DNA from 2 places in the Kitasatospora sp. NPDC001309 genome. Region 1 is predicted to be linked to the other one. Evidence: riboswitches for the same ligand, from Rfam matches in the RefSeq annotation. Region 1 holds a riboswitch; the other holds the start of a gene.
The links. A riboswitch is a leader RNA that binds a small molecule or an ion and turns the genes downstream of it on or off. The one in region 1 is predicted to bind guanidine.

Region 1 (15,172 bases):
TCCACCACCCGGGGGCCGACCCGTTCGGGCACCAGCCCGTTGAGCATCACCACGCCGACGCTGCCCTCGATGCCGCTCAGCCCGAGCAGCGCGGCGGCGGCCCCGCTGGCCCCGGACTGCTCCTCCGCACGGGTGATGACGAATCCCTGTTCGGGCCGGCGCTGGCTGGGGAAGCCGCGGGCCTCCAGGATCGCCCGGCCGGCCGCGCTCTCGCCGAGCGGGTGGCGCAGGCCGGTGCGGTAGGCGACGTGGAAGTCGGTCCAGCTGGGCTCGACGACGGCGACGGCCAGCGCCTCGTTGCCGTCCACCAGGGTCAGGTGGGCGGTGGCGCCGAGGTCCTCGGCGAGGCTGCGCAGGGCGGGGAGTGCGGCCTCGCGCAGCAGCGGGTGGACCCGGTGGGCCAGGCGCAGCACGCCGAGGCCGACCCGGGCCCGGCCGCCGATGTCGCGGCGGACCAGGCCGTGCTGCTCCAGGGTGGCGAGGAGCCGGTAGACCACGGTGCGGTTGACGGCGAGGCGGGCGGCCAGCTCGGTGACGGTGAGCCCGCGCTCGGAGTCGGCGAGGAGCTTGAGGACGCGGACGCCGCGATCCAGTGTCTGGGAGGTCTCTGCTGTCACGACGGGCAGTCCTTTCCGCGGCGCTCGCGGGGCGTGCGGCGCCGGGCCAGAAGGTCGGTGTCGCGCGCAGGTGGGGGTGGCCGCGCTCGGGCCGTGCGGCGTCGTCCTTGACGACCGCACGGTCCTGCGGAGCCCGTCCCGCGGGGGTTGCCCGGCGGAAGAGCGTGGGGGAAAGGTAGTGAAGGAATTCCCGCGGCGGAAGTGGTTGTCCAAAATTCGGTCGTGATCGGCATCACCGCCGCCGGGAATTCCGGACAAACCCTGCCGATCCACCGGCCCGACCAGGGCGTCAGTTCGACCCCGGTCCGATGTCCGGACACTCCGGGGGGAGGCGGTCCGGGCCGCGGCGGCCCGGATCCGCCTGCCGGACCGTTACTTCGCCCACTCCCGGATCTTGGCGATCCGCGCCGTCAACTGGTTGGCGGTGGCCTGCGCGGTCAGCGGCCCGCCGCACTGGCGGCGCAGCTCGTTGTGGACGGTTCCGTGCGGCTGGTTGGTGCGGTGGTGCCAGGCGGCGACCAGCGCGTTCAGCTCCTTGCGCAGCTCGCGCAGCTCCTGGTGGGTGACCACCGGCCGCTGCTCGGCCGGGAGCTCCAGCAGGTCGGCCTCCTCGGCGGGCTTGGTCTTGCTGCGCTGGATCTGCCGGTGCTGGCGCTTCTGCAGCAGCATCTGCACCTGGTCCGGCTCCAGCAGGCCCGGGATGCCGAGGTAGTCCTCCTCCTCCTCGCTCCCCGGGTGGGCCTGCATGCCGAACTCCATGGCGTTGTACAGCACCCGGTCGAAGACCGCCTCGGAGCCCAGCGCCTCGTAGGAGAACTCCTCGCCGCCCGCGCCGTCCGGCCCGTCGTTGGCCCGCTCGGCCTCGGCGAGCAGCCGGTCCTCCTCGTCGAAGAGGCCGTCGCCCTCCTTCTTCGGCCGGTCCAGCACGTGGTCGCGCTGGAGCTCCATCTCGTTGGCGAAGCCCAGCAGCATCGGGATGGTCGGCAGGAACACCGAGGCGGTCTCGCCGCGCTTGCGGGCGCGCACGAAGCGGCCGACGGCCTGGGCGAAGAACAACGGGGTGGAGATCGAGGTGGCGTACACCCCGACGCACAGCCGGGGCACGTCGACGCCCTCGGACACCATGCGGACGGCGACCATCCAGCGCGAGGTCCCCTCCGCGTAGTCGGAGATCCGCTTCGAGGCCTCGGTCTCGTCGGAGAGCACCAGGGTGACCTTCTCGCCGCTGATCTCGCGCAGCATCTTGGCGTAGGCGCGGGCCACGTTCTGGTCGGTGGCGATCACCAGTCCGCCGGCGTCCGGGATCGCCTTGCGGACCTCGGTGAGCCGGCGGTCGGCGGCCTGGAGGACGGAGGGGATCCACTCGCCCTGCGGGGAGAGCGCGGTGCGCCAGGCCTGGGCGATCAGGTCCTTGGTCATCGGCTCGCCGAGCCGGGCCTCCAGCTCGTCGCCGGACTTGGTGCGCCAGCGCATGTTGCCGCTGTAGCTGAGGAAGATCACCGGGCGGACGACGTGGTCGGCGAGCGCGTGCCCGTAGCCGTAGGTGTAGTCGGCGATGGACTTGCGGATGCCGTCGCTGCCCGCGTCGTAGGCCACGAAGGGGATCGGGTTGGTGTCCGAGCGGAACGGCGTCCCGGTCAGCGCCAGCCGGCGGGTGGCCGGCTCGAAGGCCTCGAAGCAGGCCTCGCCCCAGGACTTGGAGTCACCGGCGTGGTGGATCTCGTCCATGATCACGAGGGTCTTGCGGGCCTCGGTCCGGTTCCGGTGCAGCATCGGGTTGACCCCGACGCCCGCGTAGGTGACCACGATGCCGTGGTAGTCCCGGGAGAGCGGGCCGGAGGAGTACGCCGGGTCCAGCCGGATGCCTATCCGTGCGGCGGCCTCGGCCCACTGCTTCTTGAGGTGCTCGGTCGGGGCGACGACGGTCACCTGCTGCACCAGGTGGTTGTGCAGCAGGTACGAGGCCAGGGTGAGGGCGAAGGTGGTCTTGCCGGCGCCCGGGGTGGCGACCGCGAGGAAGTCCCGCGGCTGGGTCTCGATGTACTTGTCCAGCGCACCCTGCTGCCAGGCCCGCAGCTTGCCCGCGGTGCCCCAGGGGGCACGACCGGGGAAGGCCGGGGAGAGGTGGTGCGAGGCGGCGGGCGCGGCGTGGCCGACGGCCCGGGCGGGCTCCTGCTGCTCCGGTGCGTCGGAAAACAGCGGCATCGAGGAGGCGGCGGCAGTACTCACGGTCTCCGAGGGGGGATCATCGCAGGTCAGGGGCGGTTTGGCGGCCCCGTCCCGCGGTCGGGCGGCGATCGGACAACCCGCCCAGCGTACCGGGCCGGCGCCGTTCGGGCCTCCAGGCCGGGCTCCGTGCCGGGCCCGGGCGGCCGGAAATCGCTGTGACGCAGGTCACGTCGATTCCTCCGTGGAACCGGGTAATCCCCACTGTCCCCGGGACTCTCACCAGGGTGAGGCCGCCCCAACCCCACCTGCCGTCGGGCGGCCCGCACCGAACGAAGGGACCCACCCCTTGTACTCCGCCGTCGAAGAGACCGTCCAGGCCCGCCTGATCCTCTCCCCCCAGCGTTCCGCCCGGCTGCGCGTGGTCCTGTCGTACCTGCCGGAGGACCCGTACGCGGTCCGGATGGCCTTCCCGGCCGAGTTCTCGCTGGACGGGCCCGCGGACGAGCGGGCCGGCGAGGACATCGTCTGGGTGTTCGCCCGGCAGCTGCTCTCGGCCGGCCTGGAGCTGCCGGCCGGCGTCGGCGACGTCCACGTCCGCCCGGCCCCCGCCCGGCACACCATGGTCGAGCTGCGGGCCCCGGAGGGCACCGCGCTGCTCCGGTTCGACACCGGGGACCTGCGCCGGTTCCTGTGGCGCAGCCGCCTGCTCGTCCCGGAGGGCGAGGAGCACCTGCACCTGGACGCCGACCGCGCCCTCGCCCAGCTGCTCGGCTGACGTGGGCGCGGCTCCCGGGCCCGGGGCCGGGGCCGGGGCCGGGGCCGGGGCCGCCGCACGCCCGAGCACCGGTCCGGCCGGTTCAGCCGGACAGCTTGCGCATCAGCCGGACCCCCTGCGCCGCCGTGAGGTGCGGCAGATAGGCCTTGCCGATCGCCCTCGTGATGCCGGGCAGCGCGGCCGGGTCGGGGTACGCCATGTACATCGGCCGGTACTCCGGCTGGAACTTCGCCTTGAACGCCAGCAGCGAGCGGAACCCGTACACCGGCTCCAGCACCCGGCCCATCCAGTCCAGCATCCGCTGCAGGCCGGCGGGCTCCTCGTCCTGCCGGGCGCGGGCCAGCGGTGCCCCCGACAGCGAGAGGAAGCGGGCGCCCTCGCCCTTGAAGCCGAGCGCGGCCGAGGCGATCAGGAACTCGTTCACGCCGCGGAAGCCGTCCGAGCGCCGCCGCATGAAGTCGAGCGTCCAGCCGACCGGCACGCCGTCCTCGTGCACCGGCATCCAGCTGGTGAGCCCGTGCACCACCCGGTCCTGGTCCACCGCGATCAGCACCCGCACGTCCGGGTCGTCCAGCTCCTCCAGCCCGCCGAGCGTGAAGCCCATCTCGGGCAGGCCCTTCTCGGAGACCCACTCCTCGGAGATGGCCCGGATCTGGTCGCGCAGCGCGAGCGGCGCCTCCTGGTAGGTCCACCACTCCGCGGTGATGCCCTGCTTCCCGGCCTTGTTCAGGGCGGTGCGGATGTCCTGCCACTTGCGGCCGGTGAAGGCCAGTTCGGGCAGCGGCACCACGGTGTCCTCGGCGACCTGCACCGAGCGCCAGCCCAGCTGCGCGGCCGCCGCCCTGGTCTCGGCGCAGACGCTGTAGAAGCACGGCGTCCAGCCGCGGGCGTCGCAGTAGCGGGCGAATCCGGCCACCGCCCGGGCCCGCGCCTCCGGGGCGCCGAACGGGTCGCCGGTGGTCAGCGCCACGGTGCCGACCACCCGGTAGGCGACGGCCGCGCGGCCCTGCTCGTCGAACCAGTAGTGGTTGCCCTCCCAGGTGGTGATGAAGGACAGCGTCCCGCCGCCGTGCTCGGCGAGCAGCGCCCGGGCCCGGGCGGCCGCCGCCGTGTCGGTGCGCAGCACCGGACGGCGGAACGCCGACAGCAGCGCGAGCAGCGCGACGACCCAGAACGCCGGCCCGCAGTACGTCTCCAGGAACAGCGCCATCGGGCCGACGGCTATCGGGTAGTCCGGCAGCAGGTCGTTGTAGGCGGGCGGCAGGAACTGGGCGGGCAGCCCGTTCACCAGTCCGCGCACGCCCGCGCCCGGCTCGAACTGCCCGGCCACCAGTCGCCCGACGCCCACGTAGGTGGCCGCGGCGACCAGCGCGGCCCCGCCGACCACGACGGCCAGCCGGCGCACCGCCCGGCCGGTCAGCCGCAGCCGGAACCGCTGCCGGGTGGCCAGCAGCAGCACGGTGGTCAGCAGCGGCAGCAGCATCGCCTCGACGAAGTACTGCACCGCGTCCCCGCTGACCGGCCCGGCCTCGAAGTACAGCCAGGCCAGCAGCGCGGCCCAGAGCACCTCGGTGACGACGCTGATCCGCCAGGCGAACCGCAGGCCCCGGCGCAGCCCCTCGGCGAGCACCAGCAGCAGGGCCGGGAAGAGCGCGGCCATCAGCCGGGCGGGGGTGTCGAATATCCGCTCGACGGCGTGCGCCCGGGCGCAGTCGTGCGCCGAGGCGGCGCAGAAGTCGGCCACCTCCTCGGGGCTGAGCCGGTGCGAGAGGTACAGCTCGGAGAAGGTGTTGAACGGACCGCTGGCGTTGTCGTACAGCGAGGCGATCAGCGGCCCGCAGGCGGCGGCGACCAGGCAGAGCGCGACCAGCACCCGGGTCTCGCCGTGCGAGGAGCGGTGGGTGCGCAGGTACGGCCGGCCGCGGCTGAGCAGGGCGCCCAGGCCGAGGCCGAACAGCGCGCCGGCGCAGCGCTGGACGCTCTGCAGGTGCCCCACGTACAGGGTCATGACCAGCGGGACGAGCAGCACCAGCAGGTGCAGCCGGCGGCGCCAGAGCACGGTGAGCCGGTAGCCGAGCACCCCGGCCAGGGCGAACAGGCCGACGGCGGGCCCGACCGAGGTCTGGTCGGCCACCGAGGCGGTCCACTGCTCCCCCGCCGAGGAGCCGAACGCGACCAGCCCGGTGCCCAGCAGGGTGCCGGCCACCTGCCCGCCGACCAGCAGCGTGAGGGTGCGCAGCCGGCCGAACCGGCGCTCGGCGGCCGGGCCGACCAGGAGCAGCAGCAGGCTGGTGAAGACGTACGAGCCGATGCCCGTGGAGAAGGACAGCGAGCTGACCGGCGTCCACCAGCGGCCCTCGCCGAGGGTGGGCAGGCCGACGCCGACCCGGGCGAGCAGCCGCCCGGACGGACCGCCGGACAGACTGCCGGTCGCCGCGCCGAGGGCCCAGAACCCGGCCAGCAGCGCCAGGGTCAGCGGCGCCGAGCGCAGCCGGTCGCCGAGCATCCGGACGGCCCGGCGGATCCGCTGCGGCCCGACCTCCCGCGTCGGGGTGACCGGGGCCAGGTGGGCGTCCGGTTCGGCCGCCGTGGCCGACGGCGGTGCGGTCGGCCGCGCGAGCAATCGGGTCACCGGATCAGTCCCGTCTGTTGGGCGAGCCAGGGCAGGTTCTGCTCCAGGGCCTTTCGGAACACCACCCAGCTGTGCCAGCCCGGGATGGTCTGGAAACCGACCTTCATCCCGGCCTCCTGCGCGGCCGCGTGGATCTTCTCCTGGCCCGGCCGGAACCACGGGTCGTCGGCGCCGACCACGATCATGCCGGCGGTGTCGGGGAACTTCTTGCGGGCCATCACGTGCACCGGGTCGACGGCGGCGAAGGCCGCTTCGTCGCCGTCGAAGGCCTTGTCCACGGTCTCCTGGTGGGTGCCCAAGGTCGGCTCCTCCTGTCCGGAGATGTCCAGGAAGGTCCCGTACACCTCGGGCGCGTTGACGGCCAGTTGCAGCGCGCACGTCCCGCCGAGCGAGAGCCCGCCGATGGCGAGGGCGCCGCGGCCGGTGGCGGTCTGCAGGTTGTGGTGGATCCAGTTCGGGACGTCGACGGCCAGGTAGGTCTGCGACTTGGCGATCTGGGAGTCCATGCAGAGCGGATTGGCGAAGTTGCCGCCGGTCTGGTCGGCGACCAGCACGATCGGCGCGAGGCCCTGGTGCCGGGCCGCGAAGTCGTCCAGGGTCTGCCGGACGGCTCCGGAGTTCACCCAGTCCTCGGGCCCGCCGGGCTGGCCGGCCAGCAGGACGACCACGGGCAGCAGCGGCCGGGGAGTGGCCCGGTAGGCGGGCGGTAGGTAGACGTACCCGGGGCGTGCGGAGAAGCCCGACGCGGTGCCGGGGACGGTCACGGTGGAGAGGGTGCCCTTGGCCGGCAGGCCGGGCGGCGCGTGCCAGACCTCGGCGAGCGGGCGGTCGGACCCGCCCTGCACGGTGGCGGCCACCTTGCCGGTGGCCAGTTCGTCGGTGTGCGGGGCCAGCATGGCCCGGGCGGTCGGGTACTGGTCGAAGCCCCGGTTGATCTGTGACGCGGCCATCAGCACCACCAGGACCACGCCGCCGACCGCGAAGCACCGGCCGCGCACGGTCAACAGCGACGCGCGGAAGCAGAGCAGGGCCGTGCCGAACAGGCCGACGGCTGTCCAGCGCAGCACGAAGTCCGGGGTGCCCTCGGGGAACGGGTGCCACCAGTCGTCGACGACGATCTTCACCAGGACGGTCAGCACGGCGCCGAGCGCCAGGGCGCCGAGCATGCGCGGGGCGCGCCACCGCCGGTGCCTGGAGAACGCCAGCAGGGCCAGCGCCGCCCAGCCGGCCAGCAGGACGGCTTGCGGGACGGGGCCGTGGGTGAGCGGCCAGTCGATCGGGTTCCAGCGGGTGGCGAGGGTGAGCGTGGTCATGCGGCTTTGCCCGGCGGTGTGGTGTCGGCCAGGAATCCGTAGGCGACGACGTTTCCCTCGTAGCCGTGTTCCTCGCTGTACGCGCCGCCGCAGGTGATCACCCGCAGCTGAGCGTCGGCGGCCTGGCGGTAGACCCGGTCGTCCGGGAAGTCCTTTCGGTCGTGCACTTCGATGGCGTACAGCTGGTAGACGGCGGTGGCGCCGTCGGCGCGGGCGATCTCGATCCGGTCGCCCCGGTGGAGTGCTCCCAGGTGGTAGAAGACGGCCGGTCCGGCCTTGTTGTCGACGTGGCCCGCCAGGATGGCGGTGCCGCGCTGGCCGGGGGTGGCGCCGCCGCGGTACCAGCCCGCGAGGTTGCGGTCGGCCGCGGGCGGGGCCTGGAGGTGGCCGTCGGGGTCCAGTCCCAGCTCGGTGACGGGGGCGTCCAGGCGGACGGCCGGGATGCGGATCCGGGTCGGGGCGGACGGGCCGAGCGGGGGGACGACGGAGACCGGGGCGAAGCCCGACAGCGCCTGTCCGCTCGGCAGCGGCGGCAGCACGGGCGCGCCGCCCCCGTGCAGCAGCCAGGCCCCGAGCACCAGGGCGGCGCCGGCCGCCAGGGTGCCCGGCCAGGGGCTCGTGCTCTGCTGGACGCCCACGGGTGCTCCCTTCTGCCGGCCCGGATCCCATTCCTGAGAGTTTGCTGGGAACTCATTCAATCGGATCGGACCCTAAGGCACGTCCCCACGACGGTCGTATCCGCACCCGCCGATCGGCAGGGATGACGGCTCCGGACCTGCACGGAGTGGGTGGGCGGCCACGGTACGTGACGTTCCGCTTCCGCGTCCGGGGGCGGCGCTCCCACCCGTACGAACACCTTCGACGTTTCGGCCCGCCGTTTCGGTTGCGTCAATCGGGCGATCGATCACGACCGTTCGCTGCGCCTCTACGACCGTTCCGGCCCACATGCCATCCTGACCCGGTCACGGGCTCCACCCCCTCCGGGCCGACCGGACCTCCGCGCGCCGCACGCACCCCGAACGCACCCCGCGCGCCTGCCGGACTCCGCCCGCCCGTCGAACACCTCACGAACGGAGTGACCATGGACGCGCTCTCCCGCCGAACCCTGCTGGCCGCCGGAGCGGCCGGCGCCGCCACCCTGGCGGCGGGCTGCGGCAGCGACCGGGCCGGCGGGGGCGGGGAGCACGCGGCCGGCGGCGCGGCCCCGGCCACCCCGGCGTCCGAGGGGCAGAGCGCCACCCCCGCCGCGGTCCCGCAGAAGCCGCAGGCCGTCCTGCTCGGCGACGGTTCCACCTCGGACACCGGCCCCCAGCCCCACCAGCCCGTCCCGGACCGGCTCCAGCCCGGCCAGCGGCCCCCGCAGTTCGTGGTCTTCTCCTGGGACGGCGCCGGCGAGCTCGACAACGGGCTGTTCGCGCGCTTCCGCCGGCTGGCCCAGGAGCACAACGCCTCGATGACCTTCTTCCTCAGCGGGCTCTACCTGCTGCCGGAGTCCAAGAAGGACCTGTACCGCCCGCCGCAGCACAAGGTCGGCGCCTCCGAGATCGGCTACCTGAGCGACCAGCACATCCACGACACCCTGGAGAACGTGCACGCCGCCTGGCTGGAGGGCCACGAGATCGGCACCCACTTCAACGGCCACTTCTGCGGCCCCACCGGCGTCAGCGCGTGGTCCCCGGAGGAGTGGGAGAGCGAGATCCAGCAGGCGATGGAGTTCGTGACGAGCTGGCGCACCAACACCGGCTTCACCGACCTGCCGGCCCTGCCCTTCGACTACCGCAAGGAGCTGATCGGCAGCCGCACCCCCTGCCTGGAGGGCCAGCGCAACCTGCTGCCCACCGCCGTCAAGCGCGGCTGGCGCTACGACAGCAGCGGCAACGGCACCCAGGTCTGGCCGCAGAAGATCCAGGGCGGCGCGCTCTGGGACCTCCCGCTGCAGTCCATCCCCTTCCCCGGGCACACCTTCCAGGTGCTGTCGATGGACTACAACATCATGTTCAACCAGTGCGGCCCCAACACCAAGGCCGACCCGGCGCTCTACCCGGGCTTCCAGGCCCAGGCCCGGGACTCCTACCTGATGGGCTTCGACCGCACCTACAACAGCAACCGTGCGCCGTACATCATCGGCAACCACTTCGAGGAGTGGAACGGCGGCATCTACATGAACGCCGTCGAGGACGTGCTCAAGTCGATCGCGGGCAAGCCCGAGGTGCGGCTGGTCTCCTTCCGCCAACTGGTCGACTGGCTGGACGCCCAGGACCCGGCGGTGCTGCGCAAGCTCCAGGGCCTCGGCCCGGGCCAGTCCCCGGCCGGCGGCTGGGAGGCCTTCCTCGGCACCCCGGCCGCGCCGCCGGCCGCCTCCCCCTCCCCCACCGCCGCCGCGTCCTGACCCCGGGTCAGGCCCGGACCCGCACCCGCCCGGCGAGCAGCGCCCCCAGCGCCGCCACCGCGGCCATCACCAGCAGGATCACCGCGAAGGCGCCGGGCGAGCCGTCGGCCCCGGCGCCCTCGTGCGCCGCGGCCAGTGACCCGCCGCCCAGCGCCGCGAACAGCACCCCGGCCAGACCGGTCAGCAGCACGTTGCCCAGGGCGTCGCTCATCTGCAGCGCGGCCGAGTTGGCCCCGGCGTCCTCGGGCGCGGAGAGCTTCATCATCAGCACGCTGACGCTCGCGACCGTCAGCCCCATCCCGATGCCGCCGACGCCCCAGGCCACCGAGGCCACCCAGGCCGGGACCGCCGGGACCAGCACCAGCGCGGCGGCCGCGATCGCCACCGCCGTCAGCACGAAGCCGCCCCGGATCATCGCCTCGCGGTACCGCTCGGCCCCCGGGCGGCCCTGCAGCCAGGAGCCCAGCGCCCAGGTCAGCCCGCCGCTGGTCAGGGTGAGCCCGGACAGGGTCGGCGAGAGGCCGCGCTCGGTGGTCATCATCAGCGGGACGAAGGCCTCGGCGCCGAGGAACGCCCCCGCCGCCAGCCCGCGCAGCAGGATCACCGTCGGCAGCCCGCGCCCGGCCCGCAGGGTCCGCTTCGGCAGCAGTCCCAGCACGGCCGGGGCCAGCAGCGCCGCACCGGCGACGCCGGGGAGCAGCCCGACCAGGTCCCGGCGCTGGCCGGCGTACTGCAGCAGGCCGGCGCCGACCGCCGCCATCGCGGCCAGCAGGGTGCGGCGGCGGTCGAAGTCGGCGCCCTTGAGCACCGGGTGGTCCCGCTCGGAGCGGGCCAGCGCCGGGCCCATCACCGCCAGCGGCAGCAGGATCAGCACCGGCACCGCCAGGAAGACCCAGCGCCAGCCGAGGTGCTGGGTGACGGCCCCGGAGACCAGCGGCCCGACGATCGAGGGCAGCACCCAGGCCGAGGAGAAGGCGGCGAACACCGCCGGCCGCAGGCGCTCCGGGTAGGCCCGGCCGACCACCACGTACAGCGCGACGATCACCAGCCCGCCGCCCAGCCCCTGGATCGCCCGCCCGGCCACGAACACCCACATGCCCGGCGCCGTCCCGGCCACCACCAGGCCCGCGCCGAACACCGCGATGCCGGTGAACAGCGGCTGGAGCGGGCCGCGCCGGTCGCACCACTGGCCGGAGACGACCAGGGCGAACAGCGTGGTGGTGAAGTAACCGGAGAAGGCGAAGGCGTACAGCCCCAGGCCGTCCAGCTGCCGGGCCGCGGTCGGCATCGCGGTGTTGACGGCGGTCGCCTCGAAGGCGATCACCAGCACGACCGACACGATCCCGAGCGTCAGGGCCCGGAAGCGGCCGCTCATGACCCCGCCCCCGGGGTCAGCTCCGGAGGGTATCGAGGGGGAGTCGACCGAGGTGGGGGAGGCAGTGGTCATACGTAACATCGTAAGAGCCGTCCGCGTCCTTGACTCCTGACCGGAGTCCCTGACCGGGTCCGTCGCAGGGCCTAGGACCGGCCCCGGGGGCAGGCGTCAGTGCAGCACCTTGAGCCCCACCACGCCGCAGACGATCAGCAGCAGGCAGCCGATCCGGGCCATGGTCACCGCGTCGCCCAGGACGGCCATGCCGTAGACCGCGGTGCCGACCGCGCCGATGCCGACCCAGACCGCGTAGCCGGTGCCGATCGGGATGGTGCGCATCGCGTACGCCAGCCCGCCCATGCTGAACAGCAGCGCGACGCCGAAGACGAGGCTGGGAACGAGGCGGGAGAAGCCCTTGGACGATTCCAGGGCCACTGCCCAGACGGTCTCCAGGAGACCCGAGACGATCAGAACGAGCCAAGCCATGACGGCCGTACCTCCGCAGTCCACAGCGGCCGGATTGCCGCTGAACTGCGCCGTCTTGTCGTCACCGGGTACGACGCGCTCGTCCGGGGTGGCGGGGAATCAACCACCTGCTCCGACCGTAGCACACATTGCCACACAGAATTTACACAACATCATTGACCCCATTCGGCCGGTCCGCCATCCTGAATTCACTGGCCGTGTGCCCGAGTGGCTCAGGGAATCGTCTGCAAAGCGATGTACGCGGGTTCAATTCCCGCCACGGCCTCGAAAGGGGAATTGCCGGTCGACCGAAGTCGACCGGCAATTCCGCATTTCCCGTTCCGTTTCCGGCCGACCCGACGGCCCGGCCCGACGACCCGACCCGACGCCCCGACCCGACGGGCACCCGCGGCGGCGGGGCCCGACGGCCGCGGGCGCCGGCTCAGGCCGTGACGGCGTCCTCCGGGCGGATCGGCAGCCGGCCCACCGGCAGCCCGGTGGCGGCCCGGACGGCGGCGGCGACCGCCGAGGGGGCGACCACCGCGGGCACCGCGCTGACCGCCTTGGCCCCGAAGGTGGCGACCACGTCCCGCTCCTCCAGCAGCGCGGCGATCCGCACCTCGGGAGTGTCCAGCGAGGTCGGCAGCCGGTAGCCGGTGAGCGAGGGGTTGGTCATCACCCCGCCCGAGGTCTGGAGGTCCTCCATCAGCGCCAGTCCCACGCCGTGGGCCACGCCCGCCTCGATCCGGTCCTCGATCTGGCGCGGGTTCAGCGCCCGGCCGACGTCCTGGGCGACGGTCATCTCGACCACCCGGACGGCCCCCAGCTCGATGTCCACGTCCACCACCGCGCGCATCGCGCAGAAGGAGATGGAGACGAAGGCGTCGCCGTGTCCGGACTCGTCCAGCGGCTCGGTCGGGTGCGGGCGGCACTGCGCGGTGGCCCAGAGCTCCTTGCCCTCCAGCGCCTCCGCGACCGGCATGCCGAGCACCCCGTCGTAGGAGGTGATCTTGCCGTCGGCGATCTGCAGCAGCTCCACCGACATCCCGAAGTCGGCCGCGATCGGCTGCAGCAGCTGGTGGCGGACCATCAGCGCGGCCCGCTCGACCGCCCCGCCGGAGACCCAGGTGTGCCGGCCCCGGGCGGAGGGCCCGGCGATCGACTGGTCGCTGTCGGCCGGCGCGATGTAGACCTCGCTGACGCCCAGCACCGTCTGCACGATCTGCCGGGCCAGCGTGGCGAAGCCCTGCCCGGCGTCGACGGCCGCGCAGATCACCGTGGCGTGGTCACCGCTGACCCGCACGGTGGCGGTGGAGACCTCGTCCTCGCCCTCGGCGCCCAGCATGTGCACCATGCCGACGGCGTAGCCGATCCCGCGCCGCACCGCGGCCGGGTCCCCGGCCCCGCCGGGACCGCCGGGCAGCAGCCACTCGGCGTCCGGGTCGTCCACCGGCAGGGCCGGCAGCGGCTCGGCGGCCACCGCGTCCAGCAGCGCCTTCACCGGGGCGGGGCAGGTGACGGCCTGTCCGGTGGGCAGCGGGTCGCCGGTGGACATCGCGTTGCGGCGGCGGATCTCCACCGGGTCCACGCCCACCCGGGCGGCCAGCTGGTCCAGCTGCGACTCGTACGCGAAGCAGGCCTGGAGCGCGCCCTCGCCGCGCATCCGCCCGGCCGGCGGGTTGTTGGTGCGCACCGCCCAGGCGTCCACGAACACGTTGGGGCAGACGTACGGGCCGACCGAGAAGGCCGTCGCGGCGGCCAGCGCCTCGGCGGAGACGTCGGCGTAGGCGCCGCCGTCCAGCAGGATCTGCGCCTCCACCTTCACCAGGGTGCCGTCGGCGTCGGCGTGGTGGCGGTAGCGCAGCAGCGCGGGGTGGCGCGAGGTGTGGGTGTGGAAGGACTCCTCGCGGGTGAGGGTCATCTTCACCGGGCGGCCGGTGCGCAGCGCCAGCAGCGCCAGGGTGACCTGGAAGGAGAGGTCCTCGCGGTCGGTGGTGGCGCCGGGCACGCCGGTGACCACCAGGCGGACCCGGTCCGGCTCCAGGCCGAGGCAGGCGGCGGTGCGGTCGCGGTCGCCGTGCGGGTCGGTGGAGGACAGGTGCAGCTCGACGCCGCCGTCCGGGCGCGGCACGGCCAGCCCGGCCTCGGCGCCGAGCGGGGCCGGGTCCTGCCGGCCGACCTGGTAGAGGCCCTCGACGATGATCTCGCCGGCCGCGTCCGGGTCCCCGGTGCGCAGCGGCAGGTGGCGGAACAGGTTGCCGTCCGGGTGCAGCGCCGGAGCGGTGAAGGCCTGCTCGGGGTCGGTGACCGCCTCCAGCGGCTCGTAGTCGACCGCGATCAGGCCGACGGCCAGCCGGGCGGTGTCGGGGTGGTCGGCGGCGACCGCGGCGATCGGCTCGCCGTGGTGGCGCACCACGCCGGCGGCCAGCACCGGGCGGTCGGAGACGATCGGGCCGGCCGGGGCGCCGTCCGGCAGGCCGTCCGGGCCGGGCGGCAGGTCGGCGGCGGTGACCACGGCGTGCACCCCGGGCAGGGCGAGCGCGGCCGAGGTGTCGATGCCGCGGATCCGGGCGTGCGGGTGCGGCGAGCGCAGCACCGCGCCCCACAGCAGCCCCTCGGCCCAGAGGTCGGCCGCGTACGGGTAGATGCCGAGCGCCTTGGGCAGCGCGTCGCTGCGCAGCGGGGAGCTGCCCAGGCCGAAGGGCTCCGGTCCGGCGCCGCCCTCGCCGCCGTCCTGCTGGAGTGCTGCGCCGATGTCGGTAGGCGACGTCATGATGCGTGGTCGTCCTCGGGGAGCCGGATGCCGTGGGCGGGGGTGGCGCCGTAGGGGACGCCGGTGGTCGGGACGCCGGCCTCGGCCGGGGTCCCGTGCGGGTCCGCGTACGGGGTGCCGTGCGGGGGCGTGCCGTCGTGGACGGCGCCCGGCAGCGGGGTGCCGTGCGCGGGGGTGGGCTCGTAGACCGGGGCGTCGTAGCCGGTGTCGTAGCCGGTGTGCTGCTGGTGGCCGTCCGGGTAGCCGGCCGGCACGTAGGTGCCGTGCGCGGGGGTGGCCTGGTAGGGCTGCTCGGGGTAGCCCTGCGGGTAGTACACCTGGTCGCCGACGGCCTGGGCGGGGATGCCGGGCTGCATCCCGGTCAGCGCGGAGGTGTCGTACACGCCGGTGTCGTAGCCGCCGTCGCCGTACGGCTGCTCGGCGGGGGCCTGGGCCGGCTGCGGGGCCTGGGCCTGGGCGGGCACCGGGGCGGGGGCCGGTTCGACGGGCGGCTGCGGGACGTGCTCGATCCAGGCCTCGGAGTCGGCGTAGACCGGCGGTTCGACGGCCGGCTCCGGCTCGACGGCGGCGGCCGGGGCGCCGGTCCCGGCGGCCGGGGCCGCGGTGCTCCCCTCGGCGGCCGCGGCGGCGGCCTCCTCGGCCTCCTCGACCTCCAGCGCGCGGGCGT
Region 2 (15,172 bases), on a different contig from region 1:
CTCCAGTTCGGCGGCGTGCTTCTCCTCGGGCGGGACGATCTGCCGTACCGGGGAGTCGGTGGCGGTGGTCCCGGTGGCGGTGGTCCCGGTGGCGGTGGTGTCGGTGGCGGTGGTGTCGGTGGCGCTCATCGGCGGGCCTTCCTGCGCTTGCTGGTCCGGAGCTCTTCGTAGCCGGGGGTGTCGCCGTCGAGGGTGCGCTGCCAGGCGCGGGCGAACAGTTCGGGCACGGGCAGGTGCGGCAGCACCGGCCGGTGGGTGGACAGTTGGTACAGGCCCGCCTTCCAGGTCTCCACCGGCAGGGCGGGGGCCTTGGCCTCCTGCCAGCCGCCGGGGAGGAAGAGGCTGCGGCCGGCCCGGGCCCGCTTCGCCTCCAGCACCAGTGCGCCGGCGGCGAGTTCGGCGCGGGCGCGCTTGAGCCGGGCGGGCTTCCAGCCCGTCCAGCGGGCGGCGTTGCGGTCCGTCGGGTCGGGCAGGGCGAGCAGCTGGAGGTAGAGCGCGGCCGCGTCCTCGCCCAGGCCGTGGGTACGGGCCGCCTCGGCGACCAGCTCGGGGGCGCTGAGCTGCGGGTTCTGCAGCCAGGCCGGGCCCTCGTCGGCGGCCGGCACGGCTGGGGCGCCCGCGGCCAGGCGTTCCGGTTCGCCGCCCAGGATCGACCGGACGGCGGCCAGGTCGGAGCCGGACCAGTAGCCGTCGGTCAGCCCGATGAGCAGGTCGATCAGCGGGTCGTCCGGGCCGGTGAGGCCGGCGGGGCGCAGCCAGATCTGCTCGTACTCGGTGCGGTAGGGGCTGAGGACGACGGCCGGACCGCAGCGGACCAGGCCGTCCGGGTCGGCTCCGCCCTCGGCGGGCCGGCCGAAGTGTGCGCGCAGGACGGTCGACACCGAGGTGCCCTGGGTGGTGCTGACCAGGCCGAATCCGAGCAGCAGTTCGGGGTCGGCGAGCCGGGTGCGCAGCGCGGCGGCGGCCGTGGGCAGCAGCGGGCGCAGCGGGCTGTCGGCGGGCAGGTGGTAGCCGAGCCAGCGCAGGGCGTCGATCGCCCCCGGGAGGGTGCCGGGGCCGGGGGCGGCGGTGGCGTCCGCGGGCTCCAGCTGGAGCGCGGCCCGGCTGCCGGTGGTCAGCCGGTAGGCGGTGGTGCGGGTGAGCCAGGGCGTGCGGCCGGGGTTGAGCAGTTCCTCGATCGTGCCGATGGGCACGCCCTGGACGCCGGCCAGGGCGTCCTCGGGGAGGGTGACGAGGCGTCCGAAGTGCCGGATCCAGGCCTCGGCCGCGGCGGCGGTGTCGGGGCCCTCCGTCCACAGCCGCTTCGGGTCGTCGAGGGGCAGCAGGGCGCCCCAGACGTCGGCGATCGCGTGGTGGTCGTGGTTGCGCAGCCAGGCCTGGGCGGCCCTGACCTCGGCGGTCTTGAGGCCGTGTTCGGCGGGCACCTCGACGTTGCCCCAGTTCAGGAGGCCGGGGGGCGGGCAGAGCAGCAGGGTGGCGCGGGCGGTGCCGATGCCGGTGAGCTCGGCGAAGGCGGCGGCGTGCTCGCTCTGCCAGGGGACGCTGCCGCGCAGGGCGGCGACCCGCCGGAACTTCTCGGTCCAGGCGGTGTTCACCCGCTCCTCGGTGCGGCGCTCCTCCAGGGTGGTGAAGTGGGCGACGGGACCGAACTCTCCGCTCGGGTCGTGGTCGACGGCCCGCCAGTGCGCCGTTCCGTCCTCCTGCTGGTGGCGGTAGTCGAGGATCACCACGGTGCGGTCGCCGCGGCGGAACACCTCGCCCTGGCGGTAGGCCTCCGGCCGGCGGCCCTTGGCGCGCTCGTCCGTCTCGCCGAGGACGACCTCGCGCAGGGTGGCGCCGCGGTCGGCGAGCGGGCCCTTGGTGAGCTCGCCGAGCAGCAGGACCAGGGTGGAGCGGTGCGCCGGCGGGGTGAGCGGGTCGGCGATGGCGTGGGCGAGGACGTCCACCCGGCCGAGCAGGTTGCGCCAGCCGTGGTGGGCCTCGCCACCGCGCAGGGTGACGGTGCCCTGGGCGGTCCAGCCCTCGCCCTCCACGGCGGTCGGGACGGCCGCAGCGGCCGCGGCAGCCTCAGCGGTCGGGGCGGTCGGGGCGGTCGAGGCGGTCGAGGCCGTGAACGCGGCGGTGACGGCGCGCAGGTTGTTGAGCACCCAGTACTGCTCGGAGTCGCCCCAGTTGTTGCCCAGGCCCGGGGTGCCGGGCAGGACGGCGCTGACGGCGTCGCGCAGCTGGTGGTCGCGGCCGTGCTCGGGGCGCCACTCGGCGGCCTCGGCCTTGCTGGGCCGCTCGGCCTCCGGCTGCGGGAGGAACCGGGCGATCCGGTCGAGCAGGTCGGCGGCGGTGCGGGCGAACCCGGCGACGCCGGCCAGCAGCAGCGGGTGGGTGATCGCGGGCAGGGCGGCGCCGACCGCCTCGACCGGCAGGCTGTTGCGGGCCTCGCCGCGCTGGGCGAGCGGGCGCCGTACGCCCTGGACGGTGATCCAGCGCTGCTCGTCCGCGGGGACGGGCTCGGCGTCGACCGGCCAGGCGAGGTCCACCAGCCGGGCGGCCTGTTCGGCGGTCAGGGCGCGCAGCACCCGGGAACCGGCCTCGTCACGGGGCCTCAGGGCGTGCCAGTGGTCGTACGGCGGGACCAGGGCGGTACCGGCGGCGGAGAGTTCGCCCGACCGGCAGGAGCGCAGGTCGGCGGTGCGGTCGGAGCGCTCGGCCAGGTCGGGCAGGCCGAGGTCGAGGAACTCGCCGGTGCGGCTGACCACCGGGCCCCGCGCGCCGGGCAGGGCGAGCCGGCCGACCGGGAGGATGTGGGTGTCGGTGCGCTCGTTCAGCGGCAGGACGATGCGCTGCCCGTCGGCGGTGAAGGTGGTGACGGCGCGCCCGGGGTCGTGCCGGACCCAGCTGCCGAGCACGGTGCCGTCGGTGCCCAGCGGGGTGCCCTCCAGGCCGGGCTGCAGCGGCAGCAGGCCGGTGCTGCCGGTGACGAGCCGGCCGGCCGCTGCGGTGGCGGCGATCACCGGCGGTTCGGCGGCCCGGCCCAGGGTGCCGGTGGCCGGGTCGAGTTCGCGCAGGACGGGGGTGCCGTCCGGGGCGTGGCGCAGTGTCCAGTACCCGGTGCCGTCGCCGAGGACGGGGTGCTCCTCGGGCAGCCGGGTGTCGCCGGGGTGCAGCGGGCGGGCGCCGGTGGTGCGGCCGCCGCCGGGCAGCGGGAGGGAGGTGTCGTCCGGGTGGCGTTCGCCGTAGTAGTAGCCGGCGATGGTGCGGCCGGTCAGTTCGAAGGTCTGGTCCGGGCGGCCGGACCAGTAGGCCTTCTGCTCGTTGCCCTCGTACCAGACGACGAGGAGCTCGCCGTCGACCAGGCGCAGCCGGGGCCGGTTGCGCACGCCCGGCAGCGGGGGCACCCGCAGGGTGTGCTCCAGCAGGATGGCGTCCGGGCCGACCACGAGGGCCCGGTCGTGGCGGGCGAGGACGAGGTACGGCCAGGCGTCCTCGACGGTCAGGTCGTTCAGGCCGCGGGGGCGGTGTCCGGGGGCGGTGTCCGGGAGGGCGTCGGCGGCGGGCGGGTCGGCGAGCCGGGCGAGCGCCTCCTCCAGGGCGGGCCAGCCGAGTTCGTCCAGGATCCCGGCGGCGAGGGCGCCGGCGAGCAGCCCGGCGACGTCGAGCGCGGCGATCTTCTCGGCGGCGGCCGGGGCGACCGTGCGGATGGCGGTGCGGTGCGGGGTCAGCGAGCGGACCAGGTCGACGGCGCCGGCCAGGCCGCGGACGGCGGTGAGTTCCTCGGCGCGCTCCTCGGCCCACTCCCGGAACAGCTCGTTCAGCAGGGGGAGCGCGGCACAGCGGTGTTCGACGGCCTGCGCCCAGGCGCCGGGGGCGGAGCGGCGCAGCAGCGGCCGGAAGCGTGCGTCGGCGGCGACGGCGGCGAGCGAGCCGCCGATGGTCCTGGCCCCGTCGGTCGCGGCGCTCGGAGCGTCGGTCGGAGCGCCGGTCGGAGCGTCGGCGGCGGCCGGGCCGCTCTGGGTGACCCACTCGCGCAGGTCGAAGCCCAGGCCGGCCGGCGGGTCGGCCACCGGGATGCCCTCGGCCAGCAGGAGCTCCAGCAGGTCGAGCCGGGTGAGGCTGCCGCTGATGCCGGTGAAGAGGTCGACCGGGACGGCGTCGGCGCGCAGCCGCTCGACCATCCGGCCGGCCAGCGCGAGGGTGGCCGGGCAGCCGGGCCGGTTGCGCCAGCCGCGGCCGAGGTGGTTGCACCAGCGCCGGAGCCACTGCGCGGCGGGCTCGGCGCCCTCGGCGCGCGGGCCGGTGAGCAGGTCCTCGGCGCCGGTGGCGGCGAGGACGGCCAGCCAGGCGGAGTCCTGGGCGGCGGCGTCGGTGCCGCCGGCGGCCGGGTCGGGCAGCAGTTCCAGCAGCCGGGTGCGGACCGCGGCGTCGTCGCTGCCGAGCTCGACCAGGGCGCCGTGCCAGGACTTCCAGAACGCGGCGGGCGCCCGGTTGACCGCGGGGGACTCCAGCAGCTCGGCGAGCAGCGCCCGTTCGTGCGCGGCGCGGTCCAGCCCGGCGGCCCGGATCAGCGCGCGGGCGTCCTCGGCGACCCCGGCGTACGGGGCCATGCCGGCCGCGGAGCGCTCGGTGCACAGCTGGCGGAAGCGCAGCCAGGCGGTCTGCGGGTCGAGCCGCCGGGCGAGCTCCTTGACGTACTGGCGCAGGGACTTGACGGTGAGCGCGCCGGCCAGGGCGAACTCCAGGAAGACGGCGCGCAGCCGCTCCTCGTCGACGGCCAGGTTGTGGGTGCGCTCGGCCTCGCGGGCCTTGCCGAACCAGGCGGCGGCGTAGGTCTGGTTGCCGTGGGTGAGGAAGATCCGGCCGACCTCCTCGCAGAAGGTGGGCAGGAAGTGCGGGACGGCGCGGCCGAGCCGGGTGGCGAGTTCGTCGAAGCCGTCCTTGGCGGCGCCGGGCTTGGACCGGGCCTGGCGGGCCAGCCGCTCCAGCTCCTTGACCAGGGCGAGCGCGTGGTGCCCGTTGGCCGGGTCGTGGACGAGTGCCCAGGCCGGGAAGCCGAGCGCCTCCTGGCGGACCTGGCCGACCTCGGCGGGCGCGCCCTCGGGGGCGAGGCCGAGGAAGTCCAGGGCGAGGTCCTCGGCGGGGCCGAGCGCGCCGGGGACCAGCCGGACGATCCGGCGGCCGTCCAGCGCGGGGTGGGTGTAGCCGCGCGCGGTCAGCACGTCGGCGGCACTGTCGGGGCGGCCGGCGTCGGCCAGGGTGCCGGGCGGCAGGACGGCGCCGGCGTCGAGCAGTGCCTCGGGCTCCGCGGCGCGCTGCTGCGGGACGGTGGTGGTCATCGGGCCGGTGGTCATGCGGCGTCCTCCCCTTCGATCGTGCGGCCCGCGTGGAGCGCGGCGGCCATCCTCATGCCCTCGGACCAGGCGACCGGCCCGACCTCGGCGAGCGGCAGGGACCGGCCGTCGGGGCCGGCCCAGCTGAGCGCGCCCGTCTCGCAGGCGTCGTACTCGTAGTAGTCGCCGACCCAGACCCGGGCCTCGACGGTGCGGCCGCCCTCGGTGATCGGCTGGACGGCGGAGCCGCCGCGGACCCGGCAGCCGAGCCGGGCGCAGCGCCCGACCAGCTCGCGCAGTTCGCGGTAGCGGCCGCCGGCGTAGGTGTGGACCTCGGTGCCCGCGGCCGGCTCCTCGGGGCGGTGCCAGACCTCGCGGTAGAGCTGCTGGACGCGCTGGGAGACGCCGAGTTCGACGGCGAACTCGCGCAGGTCGTCGAGGTCCGGGAGGAGCACCGGGTGGGGTATCAGGACCTGGCCGTCGGTCAGGCGCACGGTGTCGCCGTCGAGGTCGACCAGGCCGAGGCCGCGCTCGGCGTCGGCGTCGCGCAGGAAGCCGGCCACGGCGCCGTCCGCGCCGGTGACCACGACGTCCCGCAGGACGGACTGCCAGGCCTCGTCGGGCCAGACGGCGGCGAGCACGGCGGCGGGGACCGGCAGCGAGCGCACCATCCACCGCTCGACGTCCTCCTGGCAGCGCCGCTCGTGCGCGGCGAGCCATTCGGCGAGTTGCTTGAGCTGGGTGACCACCGGGTCGTCACCGAGCTTCGACGGGACGGACTTGAGGGGGCGGCCCGCCGCGTTGCGGCACACCACCCGGCCCTCTCCGTCGAGCGTGACGCGGTACCCTCCCGCGCCCGTTTCCACCCATGCCACAGCCGTACTCCTCCCACCGGGGAACGTCGTTCGGATCGCCCCGCTGACCAGCGATGCGAGGAACGTAGCGAGGGTCACTGACAACGCGACGGGCGGGGGGAGGCGGCCGGGGAGCGGACGAATTGAAACCACTCGAACGGGTGGTCGATCGGGTACGCAGGACCGATCCGCGGCCCTGCGGACGCGTGAAGGCGGCGCCACCCCGTCCGGGTGGCGCCGCCTTCACGGCCGACCGGCCCCTCAGCCCGTCGGCGCCCGCGGGACGATGACCGGGGCGCCGTCGTCCGGGGCCGCCAGGACGTGGCTGTCGATGTCGTACAGCGCCCGCACCAGCGGCGCGTCCACCACCTCCCGGGGCGGCCCGCAGGCCACCACCGCGCCGTCCCGCAGGGCGACCAGCAGGTCGGCGTAGCGGGCGGCGGCCGCGAGGTCGTGCAGCACCATCACCACCGTGCGCCCGCCGGCCGCGACCGTACGGACCAGTTCCAGCACCTCCACCGCGTGGCCGAGGTCGAGCGCGCTGGTCGGCTCGTCCAGCAGCACCACCGGGGCGTCCTGGGCGAGCACCATGGCGAGCCAGCAGCGCTGCCGCTGGCCGCCGGAGAGCTGGTCGAGGCGGCGGTCGGCGAGGGCGTCGACGCCGGTGGCGCGCAGGGCCTCGGCGGTGAGCCGCTCGTCGTCGGCCGACCACTGGCGGAACAGTCCCTGGTGCGGGTGGCGCCCGTAGCGGACCAGGCCGGCCACGGTGACCGCCTCGGGGGCCTGCGGGCTCTGCGGGAGCAGCGCGACCCGGTGGGCGGCCCGGCGCGGGCTCAACCGCCAGATGTCCTCGCCGCCGACCAGGATCCGCCCGCCGTCCGGCCTGTGCAGCCGGGCCACCGCCCGCAGCAGGGTGGACTTGCCGCAGCCGTTCGGGCCGACCACCGCCACCACCTGCCCGGCGGGCACGGTGAGGTCGATGCCGCCGAGCACCGGGCGGCCGGGGCGGTACCCGGCGGTGACGCCCTGGATCGTCAACTCCATCTCTCAGCCCCCCGGTTCCGCGCGCTCAGGAACCGGACAGGGCCTTGCCGAGGTCGCCGATGACGACGTCGGCCGCCAGCGGGCCGCCCCGGGTGGACCAGACCGAACCGTCCACGGTGACGGCGTGGTTGTTCTTCACCGCGTTCAACTGCTGGTAGGCGGGCTTGGACTGGACGTCCTTGAGGGCGGCCTTGCCGTCGTCGGTGAGGGTGGACAGGAACAGCCAGTCGCCGTCGATCTCGGCGAGCTTCTCCAGGCTGAGCGCCGGGCTGTGGGCGTTGCCGTCCTTGTCCTGGGCGGCCGGGCGGGTGAGGCCCATGTCGAGGGCGACGCCGCTCGCGAACTGCTTCTTCTCCATCCAGCTGGGGCCGGTGGGGTTCCAGCGGACGATGGAGACGGCGGCGCCCTTGTTCTTGCCGAGGTCGGCACCGGCCTTGGTGGCCTTGGCCTGGTAGTCGTCGATCACCTTGGTGGCCTGGTCGAGCTTGTTGACGGCGTTGCCGATGCCCCGGAAGGCGAGCTTCCAGTCGTCGGTGGGCGCCATGGTGACCAGGGTGGCGGGGGTGATCTCGCGCAGCTGCTTGAGCACCTGCTCGTCCTGCATGTCCCCGGCCAGGATGAGGTCGGGCTTGGCGGCGATCACCTTGTCCATCACCGGCTGGAGCAGGTTGCCGACCACCGGCACGCCCTGGACCTTGTCCTTGAGGTACGCGGGCGGCTCGTTGAGCCCCTGGCCGTTGGTGATGCCGGCCGGCTTGAGGCCGAGGGCGAGCACCGCGTCGAGGTCCTCCTGGGTGAGGGTGACGATCCGCTTGGGCTCGGCGGGGACCTCGACGGCCTTGCCGGTGGCGTCCTTGACGGTGCGCTTGCCGCCGTTGGCCGCGTCCGCCGCGCTGCCCGGGGCGGCGGACGCGGAGTTGGAGGGGTCCGCAGACGTGGACGAGGACCCGGAGGAGCCGCACCCGGTGAGCAGGAGGGCGGCCGCCCCGGTGACGGCCAGCGCCTGGGCCGCGCGGCGGCGGACGGGGTGGAGCGGGCTCTGGGCGTACGGCATGGGTGCCTCCGGGGCGCGGGTGGTACGGGAGTTGGGGGCGTCCGGGCAGCCCGGCACGACGGCGGTGCCGGCGGGACGCTCCGGCCATTAGGTTAGCCTTACCTTATGACATCGTCGCAAGTGGGCGCCCCCGAAGCGCCCGCCGTCACCGCGCCCGGCGCCCCTCCCCCACCGGCCCGCCCCCTCCGGGACAGCGCCTGGCCGGTCGCCGCCGGGGCGGTCGCGGTGCTACTCGCGCTCACCGCGCTCTCGCTCTCGGTCGGCGCCGGCGAGGTCGGGCCGGGACGGGTCCTGGACTACCTGCTCGACCGCGACGGCGCCCGCGCCGACAGCCGACTCGCCCTCGTCGTCGGCGAGTTGCGGCTGCCCCGCACCCTGACGGCGCTACTGGTCGGCGCCGCCCTCGGCGTCGCCGGCGCCCAGCTCCAGTCGGTCACCCGCAACCCGCTGGCCGAGACCGGCCTGCTCGGCGTCAACGCGGGCGCCTCGCTCGGCGTCGTCCTCGGCATCGCCGTGCTCGGCGTGCAGACCTCCTACGGGTACCTCGCCTTCGCCTTCGGCGGCGCCGTCCTCGCCAGCACCCTGGTCCTGCTGATCGCCGGCAGCCGGGGCGGCGGCTCCCCCATGCGGCTGGTCCTCGGCGGCTCCGCCGTCGGCGCGACCTTCGGCGGCATCACCGGCGTGCTCATCGTCAACTCACCCGAAGCGTACGACCGTTACCGGGTCTGGGTGCTCGGCTCGCTGGCCGGGGTGGAAGGCTGGACGACCCTGGGCCAACTCGCCCCCGTCCTCGGCGCCGGCTTCCTGCTCGCCCTGCTCACCACCCGGCCGCTCACCGCCCTCGCCCTCGGCGACGACCTCGCCCGCGGCCTCGGCCACCGCCCCGGCGCCACCCGCGCCGCCGTCGCCGCCGCCGTCACCCTGCTCACCGCCTCGGCCGTCGCCCTGGCCGGGCCGATCTCCTTCCTCGGCCTGCTCGCCGGCTTCCTGGCCCGCGCCCTCGCCGGGCCCCGGATCGGCCGACTCACCCTGTTCGCCGGGCTGTTCGGCGCCGCCGTGCTCACCGGCGCGGACGTGCTCGCCCGGGTGGTCGCCCGGCCCTTCGAGGCGCCGGTCTCGGTGATCGTCGCCCTGGTCGGCGCCCCCGCGCTGATCGCCATCGTCCGCTCCCGCCGCTCCGCCGCCCTGGCGATCGGCGACCCCGCCGCCGAGGCCCCGCCCGTCCAGCGCGCCGAACCGCGCCCGGCGCGGCCGGACCCGGCCCTGCGGTACGGCGCCTGGTCCCTGCTGGTGCCGCGCCGGCCGCTGCTCGCCGGACTCGGCCTCGCCGCCGCCCTGCTCGCCGTCGTGGTCGTCTCCGCGCACGCCGGACAGAGCGAACTCGGCCTCGGCAAGACCTTCCAGGCCGTGTTCGGCTACGGCGAGCGGCTGGACGTCCTGCTGGTGCAGAAGTTCCGCCTCGGCCGGATCGTCGCCGGACTCGCCGCCGGAGCCGCCCTCGGACTCGCCGGCTGCCTCACCCAGACCCTGGCCCGCAACCGGCTCGCCACCCCCGAACTCCTCGGCGTCAACGACGGCGCCACCGCCGCCGTACTGATCTCCGCCACCGCCTCCGGCACCTTCGGCGCCTGGTGGGCCGGACCGCTCGGCGCGCTGGCCGCCGTCCTGGTCGTCACCCTCGTCTCCGGCGGGCTCGGCGCCCGCGGCTACCGGGTGCTGGTCGTCGGACTCGCCATGTCGGCGCTCGCCTCGGCCGTCATCCAGGTCGCCCTCGCCCGGCGCTCGCTCAACTCCGCCGGCTCGCTGTACGTCTGGACCTCCGGCAGCCTCAACGGCCGGGACTACGCCATCGCCACGCCCGCGCTCGTCGGACTCGCCGTCCTGGTGCCGACCGCCCTGGTGGTGGCCCGGCGGCTGGCGGTGCTGCGCTTCGACGACAGCGTGGCCGCCTCGCTGGGCGTCGACCCCGGGAGGGTCCGGCTCGCCTGCCTGCTGCTCGCCGTCGCCCTCGCCGGGCTCGCCGTCGGGATCTGCGGGCCGGTCGGCTTCGTCGCCCTCGCCGCACCCGTACTCGCCGCCCGGCTCGCCGGACCGACCCGGGTGCCGGTGCTCGGCTCCGCGCTCACCGGCGCCCTGCTCGTCGTGCTCGCCGACACCCTCGGACGGGTGCTGATCGGCGGGGTGGAGATCCCCGTCGGCATCGTCACCACCGTGCTCGGCGGCCCCTTCCTGCTCTGGGTGCTGCTCGGGCGCCGTACCAACTGATCCTGGAGAGACAGACGTTGAACGCCTTCCCGCTGATCGCACCCGACCCGGACGACGCCGCGTACCGGCTGGTCACCTTCATCTCCACCGAACAGGACTGCGACGGCGTGCTCGCCCTCGTCCACACCGTCACCGACAAGGACCGGCACGCCGGCGACCTGACCCCCCACCTGATGGAACGCCGGGGCGGCCGCTGGGAGATCACCTACCGGCTGCGCGCCGACCACCGCGCCTCCTACCAGCTGCACCCCTTCCACGGCGCGCCCCCCGGCACCACCCGCGCCGACTGGCTGCACGTCCTCGACCACGCCCGCCCCGACCCCCGCGACAGCGAACCCCGCCTGCCCGCCCGCGACGGCCGCCACCCCGCCTCCGTGCTCAGCCTGCCGCAGGCCCCCGCCCAGCCGTACGTCCGGCGGCGCGAGGACGTACCGCGCGGGCGCACCCTCCCCCGCACGGTGGCCGGGCGGCGGGTCGACGTCCACCTCCCCGCCGGGTACGGACCCGGCCTCGGCCCGTACCCGGTCGCGGTACTGCTCGACGGCGAGATGTGGGGCGAGGTGCTCTCCGTCGGCGACACCCTCGACAACCTGACCGCCGACGGCGCGATCCCGCCCACCGTCGCCCTGCTGGTGCACACCATGGGCCCCGGCCGCCCCGACGACCTGAGCTGCAACCCGGCCTTCGTCGACCTCCTCGCCGACCGCCTCCTGCCCTGGGCCGCAGCGGAGTTCGACGCCACCGACGACCCGCGCCGGACCGCCATCGCCGGCCAGAGCGCCGGCGGCCTCACCGCCGCCTACGCCGCCTTCCGGCGCCCGGACCGCTTCGGCAACGCCCTCTCCCAGTCCGGCTCCTTCTGGTGGCCCGACGAGACCGAGTTCGACGCCGGCAGCGAGTGGCTCACCCGCCGCTTCGCCGCCGAACCCCACCGGGACGCCCGGTTCTGGATCGAGGTCGGCCTCCAGGAGTGGATGCTCCTCACCCAGAACCGCCACCTGCGCGACGTGCTCACGGCACGCGGCTACGACCTCCACTACCAGGAGTTCAACGGCGGCCACGACTACGCCTGCTGGCGCGGCGGCCTCGCGGACGGGCTGGCGCACCTGCTGGGCCGGGCGTCGGCGAACGACCCGTGCTAGCGTCGCCGACGGCAGCGCGACGGCGCCCGCCCCGGACGAGATGTGCGCCGTACCCGGCCCGCCAAGACGACGCACACCCAGGGAGTCGTCATGACCGCCGCCGACGCACCGATCGCCCGTCCGCTGGACGTGCCGTGGATCCACGGCTCGCCGTCCGCGAAGCACGACACGGACCCGGAGATCCAGGTCCACCCGTACGACGAGAACACCGTCATCCTGCGGCAGAACAAGGCGGTGCACTACGAGGCGCCGTTCCTGTTCCTGCTCTTCGGGGCGGACCGGGCGGTCCTCATCGACACCGGAGCGACCGCCGAGCCCGCGTACTTCCCGCTCCGGGCGATCGTCGACGGCCTGATCGCGCAGTGGCTCACCCGCAACCCCCGCGACCACTACCCGCTGCTGGTCCTGCACACCCACCCGCACGGCGACCACGTCGCGGGTGACGGGCAGTTCGGCGACCGGCCGGACACCGCCCTGGTCGGCGCCGACCGGCCCACCGCCTGGGCGTACTTCGGCTTCGACCACGACCCGGAGGCCACCGCCCGCGTCGACCTCGGCGGCGGGCGGGTCCTGGAATGCCTGGCCACCCCCGGCCACCACCCGGCCGCCGTCACCTACTACGACCCGTGGACGGGCTTCCTGCTCACCGGCGACACCGTCTACCCCGGCCGGCTCTACATCGACGACTGGCCCGCCTTCGGCCGCAGCATCGAGCGCCTGATCGCGTTCACCCGGGAGCGGCCCGTCACCCACGTCCTCGGCTGCCACATCGAGATGACCCGCGAACCCGGCGTCGACTACCCGATCCGCACCACCCACCAGCCCGACGAGCCCCCGCTCCAGCTCACCGTCGACCACCTGCACCGCATCCGCGCCGCCCTCGCCGAACTCGGTGACCGGCCGCGGCGGCACGCGCTGGACGACCTGATCCTCTGCCCCAACAGCTGAGGGGCCGGGCGGTCACGCCGGCCCGGGTGGGCCGGCGCGGGTGCTGACGGTCGGCCCGTATCGGTGGTCTTGCACGCCTGACGACCGCTCGGCATAGTTGCGTCACATCCCGCCGGGCACATCCCGCGGAGCCGTTCACTCCCGAACTTGACATGGACAGGACGCATACCCCTCAGGAAGGAGTGTCCTCTCATGGCACGATCCGAGCGGGTCTCCCGCAGCCGGCGCCGCCTCCGGGGTGGCGGCCACGCCACGGTCGGCATCACCGCGGTCCTCCTCACCGCGATGCCCGTGACCTCGGCCCCGGCCGCCCCGCATCCCCCGCGCCCGATCTACGTCTTCGCCCACAACCTGAACTCCGCCGACCAGGTCGACAACGCCCTCGCCGCCGGCTACAACGGCGTCGAGGTCGATGCCGCGTTCAACGTCTCCGGCGCGTGCGGCGGCACCAGGCAGTGGGTCTCCTGCGACCCCGGCAACCCGGCGTCGGAGAGCGTCGACCCGGTCAACATCAAGCGGAAACGCACCGGCGCGGTATTCGACGCACTCGCCAACGCCCGGCGCAGCGGCAAGAACCTCGCGGCCGTGTGGGTCGACATCAAGTCGTCCTCCGACGGCGACCAGCCCGCCCAGATCAGCACCCTGCGAGGCCTGGTCCGCGACAAACTGCTGGCCGCCGGGATCAGGGTGATGTACGAGGTGCCCTACTCGTCGAGCAGTGACGCCGCCTGGAACGCGCTCAAGCAGAACCTGGACCCCCTGGAGTCGACGGCCGTGACCGGCACCTACGCGCAGGGCGCGACACCTTCTCAAGGGAGGGCGGCGGAATCCCCGCCAGGCACCGGTTCGCCACCGACGGTTCGGCGGTCTTCGCCACGTTGACCGGGACCTGCATGAAGACCAACGGCGACAAGGTCACGGGGCTCAGGGACAGCGTCGCCAACCGTGAGGCGGGGAACATCGCCGGCGTCTTCGCCTGGACCATGGGCTCCTCACCCGACGGTGCCGACTGCGCGGCACGGATGCTCGGCGAGATCGGGGTCAACGGCGTGATCGCCGGATCCCGGCTCTCGGACTACCGCAAGGAGACCGACACCGACGTCGCGGTGAACAACATCACGGACTGGGTCAGGAGGCACCCCGCCCAGGCGCGGATGGCCACCGTCCGCGACACCCTCTTCGGCTGAGCCGGAGCCGCGGCAGCTCCGACTCAGCCCGGCCGCCTGCCCTGCTAACTCTGCTTGATCGCGGAGATGTCGAACTCCAGCACCACCTTGTCGCCGACCAGCACGCCGCCGCCCTCCAGTGCCGCGTTCCAGGTCACCCCGAACTCCTTGCGGCTGATCGTCACCGAACCCTCCAGGCCCACCCGCAGGTTGCCGTACGGGTCCACCGCGTTGCCGGTGTACTCGAAGTCGATGGCGACCGGGCGGGTGGTGTCCTTGATGGTGAGGTCCCCGGTGACCCGGTAGTCGGTGTCGGACTTGGCCTCGACCGAGGTCGAACGGAAGGTGATGTCCGGGAAGTTGGGGGCGTCCAGGAAGTCGTTGGTGCGCAGGTGCTGGTCGCGCTGCTCGACTCCGGAGTCGATGCTCTCGGCCTTGATCACCACCTGGCCGGTCGACCGCGTCGGATCGGCGCCGTCCAGGTGCGCGGTGCCCTCGAACTGCCCGAACGCGCCCCGCACCTTGGTCACCATGGCGTGCCGGGCGACGAAGCCGATCCGGGAGTGCGCGGGGTCGAGGACGTAGTCCCCGGTGAGCTCGGGAAGCGAAACGGTCATCAGGTACCTCCAAGGGGTGGCCCGGGGTCCGGGCGTCAGCTTGCAAGGTGTCAGCCCAATGCAGTATCACCCCGCCCGCCGCGCGGCACCACCGTGCCAAGTTCCCGCCAACGGGTGAAGCCCTCTCAGTCCCGGTACGGGACCAGCCGCGCCAGGTCCAGCTCGAAGCCGAACGGCTCGGGGATCCGGATCGTCTCGCCGAACTCCCGCTCGGTACGGGTGTGGTAGCGGTCGCGGTTCGGCTCCGAGAACAGGGTGACGGTCTTCTGACGCGGGTCGATGATCAGATAGAGCGGGAAGCCCATCCGCGGGTAGTCCCGAACCTTCCCCGTCCAGTCGTTCTCGGGGTTGGACGGGGAGACGACCTCGACCGCGATCAGCGCGAGCTCGGCCGGGATCTCGTGGCCGCTGAGATCGACGACGTCCTCGGGCAGGTAGGTGAGGTCGGGGTTGCGCACGGCGCCCGCCCCGGGCGAGGAGAGGTCGCTGTTCCCGGTCGGGAAGTACCCGGGCGGGCAGTGGGCCTCGAACTGGCGCTGGACGAGCGCGAGGTTCAGTTGGTGGATCGAGGACGGCGACGCCTGCATGACGATGATCTCGCCAGACAACTCGACCTTGTAGCCGTCCGGAATGCTGCGCCTGGCCTCTTCGAGAAGACGGTAGTGCTCGGGATTCATGCGATCTCCTCCGGTGGTCCTGCCACCGTACGGTAGTCGGGGCAAGCGGGATGTCGCTCCCGCCCGCCCCGATCGCGGGCCCCT

Region 2: it holds a riboswitch for guanidine, as region 1 does, so the genes downstream of both, ACFY2K_RS05285 (MBL fold metallo-hydrolase) here and ACFY2K_RS19610 (DMT family transporter) in region 1, are expected to answer to the same signal.

Annotation. Positions count from the first base shown of each region.
Region 1 is NZ_JBIAXC010000018.1:55,424-70,595, reverse strand. Features, by position in the region: gene ACFY2K_RS19650 (helix-turn-helix domain-containing protein) at 1-617, opposite strand, end outside; gene ACFY2K_RS19645 (DEAD/DEAH box helicase) at 990-2,822, opposite strand; gene ACFY2K_RS19640 (SsgA family sporulation/cell division regulator) at 3,133-3,561, shown strand; gene ACFY2K_RS19635 (rhomboid family intramembrane serine protease) at 3,644-6,193, opposite strand; gene ACFY2K_RS19630 (alpha/beta hydrolase) at 6,190-7,506, opposite strand; gene ACFY2K_RS19625 (class F sortase) at 7,503-8,144, opposite strand; gene ACFY2K_RS19620 (hypothetical protein) at 8,588-9,895, shown strand; gene ACFY2K_RS19615 (MFS transporter) at 9,903-11,342, opposite strand; gene ACFY2K_RS19610 (DMT family transporter) at 11,439-11,753, opposite strand; guanidine-III (ykkC-III) riboswitch at 11,798-11,866, opposite strand; tRNA gene ACFY2K_RS19605 (tRNA-Cys) at 11,947-12,018, shown strand; gene ACFY2K_RS19600 (xanthine dehydrogenase family protein molybdopterin-binding subunit) at 12,175-14,505, opposite strand; gene ACFY2K_RS19595 (2Fe-2S iron-sulfur cluster-binding protein) at 14,502-15,172, opposite strand, start outside.
Region 2 is NZ_JBIAXC010000003.1:304,224-319,395, reverse strand. Features, by position in the region: gene ACFY2K_RS05320 (AAA family ATPase) at 1-129, opposite strand, end outside; gene ACFY2K_RS05315 (hypothetical protein) at 126-5,342, opposite strand; gene ACFY2K_RS05310 (DUF4132 domain-containing protein) at 5,339-6,196, opposite strand; gene ACFY2K_RS05305 (ABC transporter ATP-binding protein) at 6,437-7,219, opposite strand; gene ACFY2K_RS05300 (ABC transporter substrate-binding protein) at 7,245-8,273, opposite strand; gene fhuB (Fe(3+)-hydroxamate ABC transporter permease FhuB) at 8,379-10,538, shown strand; gene fes (enterochelin esterase) at 10,556-11,680, shown strand; guanidine-III (ykkC-III) riboswitch at 11,697-11,756, shown strand; gene ACFY2K_RS05285 (MBL fold metallo-hydrolase) at 11,771-12,628, shown strand; gene ACFY2K_RS05280 (hypothetical protein) at 12,821-13,510, shown strand; gene ACFY2K_RS05275 (hypothetical protein) at 13,522-13,815, shown strand; gene ACFY2K_RS05270 (YceI family protein) at 13,860-14,411, opposite strand; gene ACFY2K_RS05265 (Uma2 family endonuclease) at 14,537-15,088, opposite strand; gene ACFY2K_RS05260 (DHA2 family efflux MFS transporter permease subunit) at 15,172-15,172, opposite strand, start outside.